4 regions of the Martinezella sp. CNPSo 3795 genome follow, and region 2 is predicted to be linked to each of the others. Evidence: predicted binding sites of a transcription regulator. Region 2 holds the regulator's gene; each other region holds the start of a gene.
The links. Region 2 encodes LexA, which represses DNA repair genes until DNA is damaged. Its sites were predicted from a motif close to TGTTCNNNNTGTGTTCNG; they were not measured.

Region 1: AC13QY_RS13600 (ribonuclease T2 family protein) is a predicted target of LexA. The motif match lies at 1,345-1,362, and genes of this name have one in related genera.
Region 3: AC13QY_RS21760 (PA0069 family radical SAM protein) is a predicted target of LexA. The motif match lies at 2,003-2,020, and genes of this name have one in related genera.
Region 4: AC13QY_RS17650 (2'-5' RNA ligase family protein) is a predicted target of LexA. The motif match lies at 2,157-2,174, and genes of this name have one in related genera.

The regions. Positions count from the first base shown of each region.
Region 1 covers NZ_JBXSOQ010000004.1:43,830-47,617, forward strand. Annotated here, with positions in the region: gene AC13QY_RS13590 (DMT family transporter) at 1-258, opposite strand, end outside; gene AC13QY_RS13595 (alpha/beta hydrolase) at 278-1,210, opposite strand; gene AC13QY_RS13600 (ribonuclease T2 family protein) at 1,376-2,122, shown strand; gene ettA (energy-dependent translational throttle protein EttA) at 2,248-3,788, shown strand, end outside.
Region 2 covers NZ_JBXSOQ010000009.1:63,951-67,738, forward strand. Annotated here, with positions in the region: gene AC13QY_RS22835 (VOC family protein) at 1-649, opposite strand, end outside; gene lexA (transcriptional repressor LexA) at 1,068-1,790, shown strand; gene AC13QY_RS22845 (ComEC/Rec2 family competence protein) at 1,771-3,788, opposite strand, start outside.
Region 3 covers NZ_JBXSOQ010000008.1:155,896-159,683, reverse strand. Annotated here, with positions in the region: gene AC13QY_RS21780 (4-(cytidine 5'-diphospho)-2-C-methyl-D-erythritol kinase) at 1-158, shown strand, start outside; gene moaB (molybdenum cofactor biosynthesis protein B) at 158-712, shown strand; gene AC13QY_RS21770 (hypothetical protein) at 744-1,052, opposite strand; gene AC13QY_RS21765 (glycosyl transferase) at 1,331-1,849, opposite strand; gene AC13QY_RS21760 (PA0069 family radical SAM protein) at 2,090-3,247, shown strand; gene rnhB (ribonuclease HII) at 3,353-3,788, shown strand, end outside.
Region 4 covers NZ_JBXSOQ010000005.1:392,979-396,766, forward strand. Annotated here, with positions in the region: gene AC13QY_RS17625 (hypothetical protein) at 1-45, shown strand, start outside; gene AC13QY_RS17630 (DUF4180 domain-containing protein) at 210-584, shown strand; gene AC13QY_RS17635 (GNAT family N-acetyltransferase) at 602-1,165, shown strand; gene AC13QY_RS17640 (methylated-DNA--[protein]-cysteine S-methyltransferase) at 1,188-1,751, opposite strand; gene AC13QY_RS17645 (hypothetical protein) at 1,890-2,027, opposite strand; gene AC13QY_RS17650 (2'-5' RNA ligase family protein) at 2,252-2,869, shown strand; gene AC13QY_RS17655 (SulP family inorganic anion transporter) at 2,879-3,788, opposite strand, start outside.

The DNA.
Region 1 (3,788 bases), on a different contig from region 2:
GGCGCGTATAGCATGAACGCCGCTGCGTCGCCACGTCCAAACGCCCCACTGCCAGCGCATCGCCATTATCGGCAACGCAAAGAGGGCTTGGAAAATGAAACGGGCGGCCGTCACTTCGCCGGGTGGGATGGTGGCTGCGGCAAGCTTGGAGAAGATATCAATGACCGGTGAGAGGATGACGGAGAGAAACATCATCGACAGGCCGAAGGTCAGCTCCGATTGCGGCAATCGGACCGAGGAGCCGCTGGAGGTGTTCATTGCAGAATTTCCTTGAGAATCAGGTCTTTACCACCACCGTTCTGCACCAGTCGGCAAAGCGGGAGATGGCGTCCTCGGCACCGATTTCGTTGAGCGTCTCGTGCCGCATGTCGGGATAGATCTCGGTGGTGATACGAGAGAAGCCGGCTTTTTTCAAATGCTTTGCCAGCCAGGAAATCGCTTTCGCATTCTCGGTTGCCGGATCCTTGCCGCCGCCGACGAGATGAATCGGCATATCGCGGCGGAGACGATCGAGATGCGCCTTCTGTGGTGCGCGGAAGGTAAGTTCGAACAGGTCGAGCCAGAGCGAGACCGAGGCATCGAAGCCGCAAAGCGGATCAGCGATATATTTGTCCACCTGCCCAGGAATACGCGAGAGCCAGTCGAAATCCGTGCGACGGTTGCTGATCGATTTACCCCAGGTGCCGAAGGTCAGTTTCGGCAGCGGCCCGCTCGGGACGTCCGACCCCTTGAACATGCGCTCCGTTTTCAGGATGAGCTGGGCGGCGCGGCCGGCGAGGCCTGGATTAAAATTGGAATTCCAGACGGTGACCGCATCGAACTTGTCCGGATGCGTGACGGCCGCGTTCAGGCTGATCAATCCACCCATGGAATGCCCGAACAGGATGATCGGCAGGCCGGGATGGGTACTTGCGGCAAGCTCGCGCATGGCGAGCACATCGGTGATCACCTGTTCGACACCATTTCTCTGGGCAAAGCGGCCGATCGGCGCGTCAGGGGCGGTGGTCTCGCCATGGCCGCGATGATCGTGGACATAGACATGGAAGCCTTGGCCTGCCATCGCATCGGCAAAGGCCTCGTATCGGCGGGAATGCTCGGCAAGACCGTGCGATATCAGCAGGACGCCGCGAGCATCGGTTGCCGCCGGCAAATGATGGTAGGCAAGGGTTGCGCCCGTCGGACTTTTCAGGCGCTTCGTCTCGGCGAACATATATTCGTTCCTCCCCAGTTGGACGAGAGGTTATCATCCGCCCGATTGCAATGGATAGGTGGTAAAGCTCACAGAAATAAATCTTTCCGAGCGCTGCGATTCAGGATTGCGCCCGCTCGCTCAAACTGCTTATTTGTTCCTATAATGTTCTAGTTGGAGGTACGCATGAAGCAGTGGCTTCGGGTATTTACGGTTGTGCTCGTTTCGGTCGGGGCGGCGGCAAGCGCTATGTCGCAGGAGCATAGCCGTGGACGGACGCGCTTTATCCTGGCGGCAAGCTGGGAGCCGGCATTTTGTCAGACGAACCAGAAGAAGGCGGAATGCCGAAACCAGTCGTCGAACAATCATGACGCGACGAATTTCTCCCTGCATGGTCTCTGGCCGATGCGGCAGGAATATTGCGATGTTTCCGAGGATCTGAAACAGGCGGATCGTGGCCGTGACTGGAAGGACCTGCCGGCGGTACAGCTTTCCCAAGACGTGAAGGTGAAGCTCGATAAGGTAATGCCGGGAACCCAATCCGGCCTGGAACGGCATGAATGGATCAAGCACGGCACCTGCACGAGGCTGAGTGCGGATCAATATTTCTCCATCGCCGCTGGCCTGATCGCCGAGCTCAATACATCTGCTGTGCGCGATCTCTTCGCGCAAAATATCGGCAAGGAGCTGGATGCCGAGAGCATCAAGGCTGCTTTTGACCAGAGTTTCGGCGAGGGCGCCAATGCGCGCATCAAGATGAGCTGCCGCCGTGTTGGCGATGTCAGGATGATTTCAGAGCTGACCATCGGCCTCTCGGAGGATGCGATCGATCCGCAACAAGGCAGTGAGCCGCGGCTCGCCAAACTGATCCAAGGTGCCGGCAGCACCTCCTTCGGCTGCGACCGGGGCGTGGTGGACGCGGCCGGCTTCTGAGAAAATACGGCTTTTCTGACGCGGATAATGCCCTCGGACGAGGTTTCGCCGTTGCCCGAGGGCGGGGTTTCCCCTACATAGCGGCACAACTCGCAACGCTATTCGTCCGTGGAGCAACCCAAGCTATGGCACGTCAGTTCATTTATCATATGGCCGGTCTGAATAAGTCCTATGGCGCCAAGAAAATTCTCGAGAATATCCATCTCTCCTTCTACCCCGATGCCAAGATCGGTATTCTCGGTCCGAACGGTGCAGGTAAGTCGACCGTGCTGCGCATCATGGCCGGCCTCGACAAGGAATATACCGGCGAAGCCTGGCTGGCCGAAGGCGCCACCATCGGCTATCTGCCGCAGGAGCCGCAGCTCGATCCCAACAAGACGGTTTTCGAAAACGTCATGGAAGGCGTTGCCAAGAAAACCGAAATCCTCAATCGCTACAACGAATTGATGATGAACTATTCCGACGAGACGGCGGAAGAGGGCGCCAAGCTCCAGGACATCATCGACAGCCAGAACCTCTGGGATCTGGAAAGCCAGGTGGAAATGGCGATGGACGCATTGCGCTGCCCGCCGCGCGATGCCGAAGTCACCAGCCTTTCCGGCGGTGAGCGCCGCCGTATCGCACTTTGCCGCCTGCTTCTCTCGCAGCCGGACCTGCTGCTGCTCGACGAACCGACCAACCATCTCGACGCTGAGACCATTGCCTGGCTGGAAAAGCACCTGCGCGACTATCCGGGTGCAGTGATGATGATCACCCACGACCGCTACTTCCTCGACAATGTTACCGGCTGGATTCTCGAACTCGACCGCGGCCGCGGCATTCCATACGAAGGCAACTACTCCGCCTATCTGCAGGCCAAGGCCAAGCGCATGCTGCAGGAAGCCCGCGAAGAAGCTGGCCGCCAGAAGGCGATCAGCCGCGAACAGGAATGGATCGCCTCCAGCCCCAAGGCTCGTCAGGCCAAGTCCAAGGCGCGTATCAACGCTTACGAACAGCTGGTCGATGCTGCTGAAAATCAGCGTCCTGGTGATGCGCAGATCATCATTCCGGTCAGCGAGCGTCTCGGCCAGGTGGTGATCGAGATGGAGGGCATCACCAAGGGTTTCGAAGGCCGCACCCTGATCAACGATCTGTCGATCAAGCTGCCGCCCGGCGGCATCGTCGGCATCATCGGGCCGAACGGCGCCGGCAAGACGACCCTGTTCAAGATGATCACCGGTCAGGAAAAGCCGGATTCCGGCTCGATCCGCATCGGCGAGACGGTGCATCTCAGCTATGTCGACCAGAGCCGCGACGCGCTTGATGGCAATAAGACGGTATGGGAGGAAATCTCCGGCGGCGCCGAAATCATCAAGCTCGGCAAGTTCGACATGAACTCGCGCGCCTATTGCGGCGCTTTTAACTTCAAGGGCGGCGACCAGCAGCAGAAGGTCGGCAGTCTCTCTGGCGGCCAGCGCAACCGCGTGCACCTGGCCAAGATGCTGAAGTCCGGCGGCAACGTGCTTCTGCTCGACGAACCGACCAACGACCTCGATACGGAAACGCTGGGGGCGCTGGAAAGCGCACTCGAAAACTTCGCCGGCTGCGCGATCATCATCAGCCACGATCGCATGTTCCTCGACCGCCTGGCCACGCATATCCTGGCCTTTGAAGGTGACGGCCATGT
Region 2 (3,788 bases):
CAGCCTTGATCGTCAGGCCAAAGGAATGCTCCATAATGCGCGGGCCACCGACAAGCTCCTCGAAGAAGCCGCGATAGGCCGCCGGCTTCGGCGCGCAAAGCGCTACCCGCGCGATACCAGTCACGCCGTTTTCGTGACGCTCGAGCACGCTGCGGTCAGCCGGCAGCGGATTGATGCGCTGACAGCAGAAAGCGAGAAAATCCGGCGCGCGCAGATCGGCGGCGAAGGCAAGACGAAAGCCGGCCGTGGTTTCCGTCCCATCCGGCATCTTCATGGGACGGGAGAAATCCAGCATCTGCCCCGCAGAAATCGCAGCTGCTTTGAAGCGCTCGTCATCCGCCACCGCATCATCCGTACCGAATACCACGGCCGAAAAGCCATTTTCGCCGACCCGGAAGCGATAAGCCTGGTCACGAGCAACGAAAACGTTGCCATCTAAGATGCTCTTTTCGCACTGCTCCGTCGATGCCACGCCCAGAGGCTCTAAATAGGTTTTATCGGCAAGAAAGACGCAGGCATTCTGTGTGCCAAAGGGATGGCGCGCATCCGGAGCCACCGTAAAGCCGAGCTTGCCGAGGCGCTCGCGCGCCAAGGCGATGTCGACGGTTGGCAGCACGAGGTGATCCAGCGGATGCGGAGACGAAATCATGGCTTCTCCTGTTTGCTTGCCGAAGCAGATTTGCGCCCATCGCCCGCGCAATTCAAGATGGAAGCATGAACACCCGGAGTACACGACATGGATCGAAGGCAATCTCGCAAACGTGATTGCTGATTCTCTGCCATGGCCGGCTCATGCAGCCGCGCGGCACGTTCATCCAAATGCTCGGCACACGGGCTGAACGACAAAGTCGCGGAAGCGAGTAGAACGACATTTTTCTTATTTTTCTGGAAGTTAACGTAGATATAGCGCGCCGATGTTCCGAGCCGGTCCATTCGTAAATCGTAATTATTTAACTGACCCTACAAGGCTTTACCGAAATTTAAGCACTTGCGGAACACATATGGAACATATAGTGTCCGTTCTGGATTTGTTTCACAGCTTTTCTTGATTCTGGGGTTCCAAGACGATGTTGACGCGCAAGCAGCAGGAACTGCTTCTCTTCATTCACGAACGCATGAAGGAATCCGGTGTTCCGCCATCTTTCGACGAGATGAAGGATGCACTGGATCTGGCATCGAAATCCGGTATTCATCGCCTGATCACGGCGCTGGAGGAGCGGGGCTTCATCCGCCGGCTGCCGAACCGGGCCAGAGCGCTCGAAGTCATCAAGCTTCCCGACGCCTATAATCCCAGCCTGCAGCAGCGCCGCGGCTTTTCGCCGAGCGTTATCGAGGGCAGCCTTGGCAAGCCGCAGCCCGTTGCCCCGCCCGCTCCGTCGAAGGTGGCAAATGACGATCACAATGGCTCGGCGTCGGTGCCCGTAATGGGCCGGATCGCTGCCGGTGTTCCGATCTCGGCCATCCAGAACAATACGCACGACATCACTGTTCCCGCCGACATGCTCGGCTCCGGTGAACATTATGCGCTTGAAGTTCGTGGGGATTCGATGATCGATGCCGGCATCTTCGACGGCGATACGGTCATCATCCGCAATTCGACGACGGCCAATCCAGGCGATATCGTCGTTGCACTCGTCGATGACGAAGAGGCGACACTGAAGCGCTTCCGTCGCAAGGGTGCTTCCATCGCGCTTGAGGCCGCAAACCCGGCATACGAAACCCGCATCTTCGGACCGGATCGCGTGAAGGTCCAAGGCAAGCTCGTTGGCCTTATTCGTCGCTATCACTGAACGGTGAATTGTCGATGGCGGGTGACGTGGGCGCAATTGGCGCGTCGAATTTGCCGGTGCGCCAATCATAGGTTCGATGCCTGGTCCAGGGACGCTGCGGGTTCTCGAATGCGGTTGAGAGGATGGGCTTGTCTCCGGTGAGCACCATTTCGATGGAGCCTGTTTTGCGCAATGTCGCACCGGTTATGAGCATCGCTCCGGAACGGCAATGGTCGAGCCGTAGCCGGATTGGCGTCACGATAATGTTCCCCGTGTCGCAAGCCGCAGGCAGGTAGGCCGCGTTTTCGATAGTGACCAATATCGCGCCGTTTTCAAGCATGGCCGCGCACCATGCTCCTTTCTGGCAGGCAAAACTGCCCTGCATGGTACGGTCCAAGGCCTCCTCCATTGCCGTGCGGACCGCCTTCTGTTCTTCACTGTTCAATCGCTTATAACGATCTGCCTTGCCGATTTGTGGAAGTCGGCTGTCAGCCGGGAGCATGGTCGGAGGCTGATGGTCCGTCGCAACCAGTGCCTTTTGCCATTGTTCGAAAATGAAGGCCTGCGGTTTCTCGCGATTGGTCGCGAGTATATCGTCCTGGCGCAACGCGACCAGGACGCCATCTTCGGAGATCATCAGGTCGGGTTTCGGTACGCCAGATCCGAATGCCGCCAAGCCCATGGACAAGAGCGATAATAGCAGGCCCAGATGGCGAAGCCGGGTTCGCAATATGCTCATGATCAGGAAGCCGATAATGAATGTGGGCATCAGCCAGGCCGGCTGGCGACCGAAGGTAATGTCACCTCCCCAACCAGCTACGGTTCTTGCGATCATGATAACGAGTTCCAGTCCCTCTCCGGTGACTTTCCAGAAAGGCCCGTCGAGACCGAGCGGCATGAGCAGCATCGCCATCATCCCGAACGGCATAACGATGAAAGAAACGACGGGCATTGCCGCAAGGTTGGCGGCGAGCCCATATGTCGCCAACCGGTGAAAATGCTCGATCGAGAAGATAGCGGTCGATGCGCCACCGATGAACGAGGTCGACGTCACGCCTGCGAAGAAACGTGTGACGAACAATAGCGGACTTAGTACACGAAGGCGCGGCAGGATGTTTTCACGATGCCGCCGCCGTTTCCAGAGCGAATAGCCCGACACCAGCGCCAGCGTTGCGGCATAGGACATCTGGAAGCTCGGGCCGAGCACTTGCGACGGCGACAGTACAAGAATGACAATGGCAGAAAGTGCGACGTTGCGCAGACTGATGGATGGTCGATCAAAAAGCACGGCCACGAGCATGATCGCCATCATGATGAAGGCACGCTCGGCGGATACACCGAAGCCGGAGATGAGATAATAGGCCGTTACAGTGAGAAGCGCGCCGAGGGCTGCGAACTTCTTGGTCGGCCAAGCCTGCGCGACACCGGGAAACAGGCTGAACAAGTAGCGTAGGCCGATGTAGAAAATGCCGGCCGACAACGCCATGTTCAGACCGGAAATTGCAATGATATGGGTCAGGCCGGCAATTCTCAGCGCTTCCGTCGTATCCTTGGAGATTGCGCGTCTCTCATCGGTGACAAGGGCGGCGGCAAAGGCGCCGGTATCTCCCGGCAAGGTTTGCCTGATCCGGTCACCTATGCTGTTGCGCAGGCCAGCGAGCCAGATATCGGCCGCATCCAATAACGAGCCGGCAGCATTGTCACCGGACGGCGACAGCAATTCCGGGGTTCCGTAGGCAAAGCCGTTCGCACCGATACCGTTGAAATAAGAACTGAAGGCGAAATCATTGAGACCGGTCAACGCTGGTCCTGCCGGAGGAGTCAGGCGCGCCCTACCCCGGACCCGATCACCCAAATCGAACGGCTCCGCCTGCTTGCGCACGAAAATCGTGACCCGTTGGGGCGCACGGCGAATAGAAGGCTTTTCCGTTGCCTCGACGCGAACGACATAGCGCCAGCGTCCATTGTCATAGGATTCCCGTCGTTCGATCTGACCGGTCACGGTCGTGGTCACGGCCG
Region 3 (3,788 bases), on a different contig from region 2:
GCCAGGGGCCGATCATGACGCGCATGTCCGGTTCCGGTGCGACGTGCTTCGGTATTTTCAACGATATCGAACAGGCGACGGCCGCCGCCGCTTCGCTTCACAGGCAGCGGCCGGACTGGTATTTCCAGGTAACCGAAACGATCGCGGGAGAGGCATGATGGCAGCGTTAGGCAACGAAAGATCCTTCATTCCCGTCGGCATCGCCGTGCTGACCGTTTCCGATACACGCACGCTCGCTGACGATAAATCCGGCGATACGCTGGTTGCCCGCATTGCAGAGGCGGGTCACAGGCTTGCCGCCCGCGCCATCGTGCCAGACGACAAGGAGCGCATCCGCGCGCAGGTGGAAGCCTGGACGAAGGACGATGCGATTGATGTGGTGATTACCACCGGCGGGACTGGCTTTACCGGCCGCGATGTCACGCCCGAGGCGCTGGAGCCGCTGTTCGAGAAGCGGATGGATGGGTTTTCCGAGGTCTTCCATCGCATTTCCTACGACAAGATCGGCACGGCGACGATCCAGTCACGGGCGACCGGCGGTGTGGTCAATGCCACCTTCATTTTCGTACTGCCGGGTTCGCCTGGCGCCTGCAAGGATGCATGGGACGGCATCTTGAAGGCGCAACTCGACTATCGCCACATGCCCTGCAATTTCGTGGAGATCATGCCGCGCCTCGACGAGCATCTAAAGCGCGGCGCCGGCTCGAGATAGGTCTTCTGCTCAACGCGATATTGCGCGTCGATCATGCCTTCGGCAGAACAGGAATTGATTCCCAAGAATCGCCGGTGAGAATGATGCAGCTCCGGCCGGATACGTCGCTCATCAGCAGTGTCCAGTTGCCGCTCTCGGCGGCGTAGATCTCAACAATCGTGCTCTGATCGAGCTTGCCGACGGCCGAAAGCTTTTCCGAAAGATGGTCGCCAAGAAACGCGACGATATCGACGCGTTGAGCGCAGGCCAAGGTCACCTGAGCGGCGGCAATGCCGGGGAAAAGAGTTGCACTTGCAACGAAGATCGTTGCCATGAGGCGGTAGAGCATCGTGCGTTTCATAACGCACCTCCTTTCGCCGAAATCCCGGCAGAAAAGGAGAGTTCCGCTGACCAGTTCCGCCTGATATCGGCATCTTCATGGTCGGCCGCCTGACGCGACACGCATAAGGTGCCGCCACATGCAAATTATCGCAGCTATTCGCGCGTTTACAAATGGAATCTGCGGAACGCTAGAGCAGTTCCAGCAAAAGTGCGAAGCGATTTTGCGTCCGGAGCTGCGTAAAAACAAAAAGATGGAGCGTTTTTGCAATTCGAAGAAATGCGGAAATGCTCTAGGCCCTATCGCGCCGCGCGTGCCACCCAGGACGGAATGAGCTCGCTTGAAAGCCGTCGGCCCTTCTGTCCCTTGGCGAACTCCGCCAGCCCCATGCCCGACCTGGCGACGGCGATCGCCTGGTGCTTGGAAAGCAGTAAACCCAGTTCCAGCGGCGCCGTACGACGGCCGATTCGCTTCAGAAACGGGCGACGATAGCCGCGCGATGCTGTAAAGCGCGCCGGCACCTTGTTCAGCGAGACATATTCGGCGATCTCATCGATCCAGCCGGCTTGCGGCCGTGCGCCCGGCTCGATCAGCAGCAACCATTCGCCCCTCGCAGACCGCAATATATCCTTGATATCCCACTGCGAATAAAAGCGGCAGCCGGCGGCATCGGCCACCTTCGATGTGCCGTCCCTGGAACCGTGATCAAGCACGACCACGTCGCTGACCAGCCCTTCGACCGCTCCTGCCACCAATGCCGCCAATGTCTGCGCCAGCTCGGGTTCGTGATCCTGGCATTCGATGATGACCGTCAACATTGCCCATTTATAGAGCGGCGCATAATTTATTGCCAGCACCTAACCCTCAGGCTCGAGCGTTTAAGAAAAGCATCATAAGCGGCCGAAATTCTCACGGCCGGCGCCGCCGAATACCTCCCGTGAATGAGATGGAAAATGACGGTCGCGGATTTTTGTTCTTGCAATGTTCTCATTTGTCGGATAGGAATTTAATCATCTTAGACGCGGCATGCGATGGCATGAGCCGCCCTGGAGCTACCGATGAACGAGCAGTCCCTTGCAGGGCAGGCCGCTTTCGCGCCTGCCAACACGGCAGATGTTGCCAATGCTTTGATCGCCGATGCCGGTCTCAGGGTCGACGTCGAGCGCCGGCGTGGGCGCGGCGCCGGATTGAACCCGAGCGGCCGGTTCGAGCCGCAGCAGCGCGAAGCTTTCGACGACGGCTGGCAAAGCTGGGAAGAGTTGCCGCCATTCAAAACCGAAGTGCAGGTGGAGAAGCCGCGCACGGCCATTACCCGCAACGAATCCCCCGATATTCCCTTCGACCGATCAATCAATCCTTATCGCGGCTGCGAGCACGGCTGCATCTATTGCTTCGCACGGCCGACGCATGCCTATATGGGACTGTCGGCGGGGCTGGATTTCGAATCGAAGCTCTTTGCCAAGCCGGATGCCGCCAAACTTCTGGAGCGTGAGCTGGCAAAGCCCGGCTACAAGCCGCGGGTGATTGCCATCGGCACCAATACCGACCCCTATCAGCCGATCGAGAAGGAATGGCGGATCATGCGCCAGATTCTCGAAGTGCTGAACCGGGCGAACCATCCGGTTGCCATCGTCACCAAGTCGGCGCTGATCATGCGCGATATCGACATTCTGAAAGAGATGGCCGCCAAGAACCTGGTGCGCGTAGGCCTGTCGGTGACGACACTCGACCGCAAGCTCGCGCGCACCATGGAGCCGCGAGCCGCGACGCCGCCGCGGCGGCTGGAGGCGATCCAGGCTTTGAGCGAGGCGGGGATCCGCACCTCGATCATGGTGGCACCAATCATTCCAGCGCTCAACGACCATGAGATCGAGCGTATCCTCGACGCCGGCAAGGCGGCCGGTGCGCTGGAGGCAAGCTATGTCATCCTGCGGCTGCCGCTGGAAGTAAGCCCGCTCTTCCGCGACTGGCTGCTGCAGCATTATCCGGATCGCTATCGTCACGTCATGTCGCTGATCCGCTCGATGCGCGGTGGCAAGGATTACGATGCCGAATTCGGCAAGCGCATGAAGGGTGCCGGACCCTATGCCTGGCAGATCAGCCGCCGTTTCGAGATGGCGACCCGCCGGCTCGCGCTCACACGCCGCAATATTGCGCTACGCGACGACCTGTTCGTGCCGCCGGATGGCAGCGGCGTGCAGCTGTCGCTGCTCTGACGATCCCTGCGGGTTTTCCCTGTACCCGCTGGAAAAGCCCCTGGCTTCGCCGCCATGATCCACCGGGGGCTTGCAGGAGATCGGGTGGTGTGCGAGCTTCGCCGCATGTCACGCCGTGCACCACCCGATTCTCCAATGCTGTTCGAGGATGTTCCGCTCGTCCCCACTTTCGAGCTGGAACTGATTGCGCGCCGTGCCGGCCATTGGCCGGTTGCCGGGGCCGATGAGGCAGGCCGAGGCCCACTTGCCGGACCGGTCGTGGCGGCCGCCGTCATTCTCGATCCAGAGCGTATCCCGAACGGGCTAAACGATTCCAAACAGCTGACAGCCGCTAGACGTGAGGAACTGTTCGTCGAAATCCTGGCGACGGCAACCGTGTCCATCGCCTCGTCGAGTGCCGGCCGTATCGACACGACCGATATTCGCAAGGCAAGCCTCGATGCGATGCGCCGTGCCATTTGCGGGCTTGCCGTGCCGGCGAGCTATGTGTTGACCGATGGGCTCGACGTGCCTGTTGGGCTCGCCTGCCCAGGAAAAGCCG
Region 4 (3,788 bases), on a different contig from region 2:
TTCATCGTCCTATTGCGGATGAGATCACCAGATCAAGTGATATGACGCAGCGGCGATAACGCGTTAGGCTAGGATTTGGCTCCGATCTCCGAAAAAGAATTGCGGATATCAATGAAGCATAAGGATGGTGACTGACGCCTTGAAACCACTATCAACTTAGAGCAACAACAAACAACCTTTCCCTCGATGGAATGCAAAGTCGAACCAGCATGTACACCGTCAAAGAATTCTCCGGCCGAAAAGTCGTTATCGGCGATGACGACGGTCCCCTCCTCGCCAGCGAAAGGGATGTGAATGACTGGGTCAGCGCTGCATGGGACGCTGAAGCACAGCTGGTGGTCGTTCCGACATCACGGCTGAGCCAGGAGTTTTTCCGGCTCTCAACCCGCATTGCCGGCGCAATCATCCAGAAATTCGTCAACTATCGTTCGCAGCTCATCATTCTCGGCGACGTCTCCGGATGGATCGCGGACAGTAATGCCCTGCGCGATTTCGTCTATGAATCCAATAGGGGTCGCGAGGTCTGGTTTCTGCCCGATCTGGATGCGCTTGCGGAGCGCCTGCAGCAGAATGCCCAAAGCTAAACCAGAGGTCTGCCTTCATGGAAGTAACGCTTTCTCCGCCGCGACTGGAAACCGAACGGCTTATCCTGACGGGACATACGGTCGATGACTTCGAGCCGCTTGCGGGCATGTGGAGCGATCCGCTGGTCGTGAGGCATATTTTCGGCAATGTGGTCTCCACTTCCAGGGAGTCGTGGATGCGGATGCTGTCCTATCATGGTCTGTGGCCGCTGCTCGGGCATGGCTATTGGGCAATCCGCGAAAAATCCTCCGGCCGCTATGTCGGCGATCTCGGCTTTGCCGACTTTCACAGGGTGATGGAACCGCCAATCAAGGGTATTCCAGAGGCCGGCTGGGCACTGGCCGCGTGGGCGCATGGCAAAGGCTTTGCGACGGAAGCCCTGGCAGCCGCCGTCGCCTGGCTCGACCAACAGCCGCGATTTGACCGCAGCGTCTGCCTGATCTCGCCCGACAATGCGGCCTCGATCCGCGTTGCCGAAAAAGCCGGCTATGGCGATCCGAAGCCAATGCGCCTCAATGACAAGCAGACACTGTTGTTCTCCCGCGCCCGTCAGCCGAAGGAAGGGGGCGGGCAGCTTTAGCCGCACACCCGGATCGACTGGCTCAAAACGCCAGCGACTGCTGCACCGGCTTCGGCGGCGCCAGCTGAACGCCTTCCAGCTCCAGCATGCGAGCCTTGGAGTTGGAGCCGCCCGGTGCGGAAAAGCCGCCGATCTTGCCGCCTGCGGCCAGAACGCGGTGGCAAGGAATGATCAGCGCCACCGGATTCTTCGCCATGGCCTGCCCGACATCGCGCGCGGCTTCCGGCCCTGCGCCAAGCTGCTTGGCCAATGTGCCGTAGGTCGTCGTATGCCCCCAAGCGACCTGTCGCGCGGCATCGTAGATCTGCCTGAAGAAGGCGTCCTGCTCGCCGAGATCGAGCGTGACGTCGGAAAAGTCGATTTCCTCACCGGCAAAATAGCGTTTCACCTTGGCGACCACTCCCGCAATCTCCGTGCTCGGCGCGCCGGGCTGCGCGTTCGGCAAACGCCGCAGAAGCAGGCGTTCGGTCGCGCCCGCATCCTTGGTCGGCAATTGAAAGCGCAGCACGCCGACCTCGTTCCAGGCGATGCCGCAGAAGCCGCCAGCGGTTTCGAAGATCAGATAATTTTGCCTTGTCTCGTTCATGACGAAAGCTCCCGTGTTTCCACTTGTCATGAAAATCGTCCTCGGGAGCCTCGAATTCAACCCGATTCTTGCGAGGAGCGAGAATTGCCACCGTTTTGACGGCCGCCGAACGGATTCAGGGCGATTGACAGAACGGGATCAATATCCGCCGCCAGTCGGAGGCGCGTTCAGCGTCATACCGCCGCCGGAATTGTGATCTCCCGACGTAGAGCAAGCCGAAATGCCGAGCCCGATGAGGACGAGAAATACGGCTGAAAAGATGGCCCTGGTAAACATGGACGGTCATTCCTTGTTGGAGAGAATGGAGAGCAAGCCCCGCTTGGAATGAACAGATCAGACAGGACTTTTATTCGATCGCATTTTTGAAACGAGGATTGTGGCCCTTGTAACCGTGATCTTTCTAAATGTTCTTGCTTTGTTCTTGATTGACTGTTCGCGATGCACTACGATGCCGCGGTCAAAAAAGAGGAGGCAAAGCAACACGGCTTTGATGCAAACCCATGAAGAACAATGGGCAGCTTTCGCTCTATCTCGCAGGCGGATCACACATGCGGGCACCAGCGCCCATCGATCAAGGGCCTGTCAACGAGTTCTATTTCGCAATTCTGCCCGATGCGGCAATTGCCGCACGCAGTCATGAGCTTGCAGGACATCTTCGCCGACAGCACCGCTTTTCCACGAAGCCGCGTCGGCCTGATCTCTTCCATGTGACGCTCTACCCGATCGGCTCGTTTCGCCGCTTGCCCGAGGAGGTGGCATTTGCGGCAATGGAAGCTGCCTCGAGGGTGAGGAAATCACACTTTCCCGTCGTCTTCGATCGAGCCGTCAGCTTCGGCAAGGGCGATAACCGCCCGCTTGTCCTATGGAACAAGGATGGCAATGCGGAACTGAAAGCGCTCCATCAGGAACTGGCCGATGCCATGCGGCTCACGGGCATTATGCCAACTAAGGAAAAGCCCGTGGAGCCGCATATGACGCTGCTCTATCAGGGCCATCTCGTTCCCGACATCATGCTTGCAGAACCCGTGAGTTGGACCGCCAGGGACTTCGTCCTTATCAACAGCCTGCAGGGAGAGGCCAAGCACGATCATCTCTGCTATTGGACTTTACATGATTGAGCGGCCTCTTTAAGCCGTTGGAGGCTTCTCTTCAGCCATCACAGCCGCAACGGCATCATCGACGCTGAAGCTGCAGCGCTTGTCGACGTCGACCATGCCGGCGACCGTCATGAGATCGCGAACGCGGTCATGTACGCGGGCGAACTGGACGCGGAGGCCGGCTCGCTGCATCGCGCTGTCGAATTCCATCAAGGCGTCCATCGCCGTACTGTCGATATCGGAGCTTTCTTCCAGGCTGAGAATAGCTGCCTGCAACCCGGCTTCGTTGCGACTGCCGGACAATATCTCGCCGAAGATCGTATCGGCATTGCCGAAAAACAGGGTTTCGCCGGGGCGCCAGATGGCAATGCCCGGTATCTCGGACGCATCGTCATGCCTGCTGACATCGACGAAGTCATGGCTGTTGTTGAGCCGTCCCAATCGGGCGATATACGGGGATGCCAGGCGATGCATCATGGCGGCAAGCGAGAGCGCGATCGCCAGCAGCATGCCATTGAGAACGCCGAAGGCGAGCACGCCGACAGCGGCACCCACTGCCACGTAGAAATCGCGATGCAGGCGGCGCAGGCGCAGAATGGGGCTGGGGTCAAGCGCATGCGTAAGGGCCGCGATCACGACGGCGGCGAGCACCGGTTCTGGCAGAAGCGCCACCAATGGTTCCGCACAGGCAATCAGGATCGCCAGGCCGATTGCAGCGAAAACGGTCGTCGCTCGCGTCTTCGCGCCAGCCGCCTCACTGGCGAAGCCTGCGGAAAAACCGGCGCCGACTGGCATGCCCTGAACGACGGCACTGGCGATATTGGCGGCGCCCAACGCTCCAAGCTCGCGATTGACCTCCAGCGTCTCGCCATAACGCAGGGCGAGTGCTCGCATGGTTCCCCAGGACTCAGCAAAGAGGATGAGGACCAGAGGCACGGTG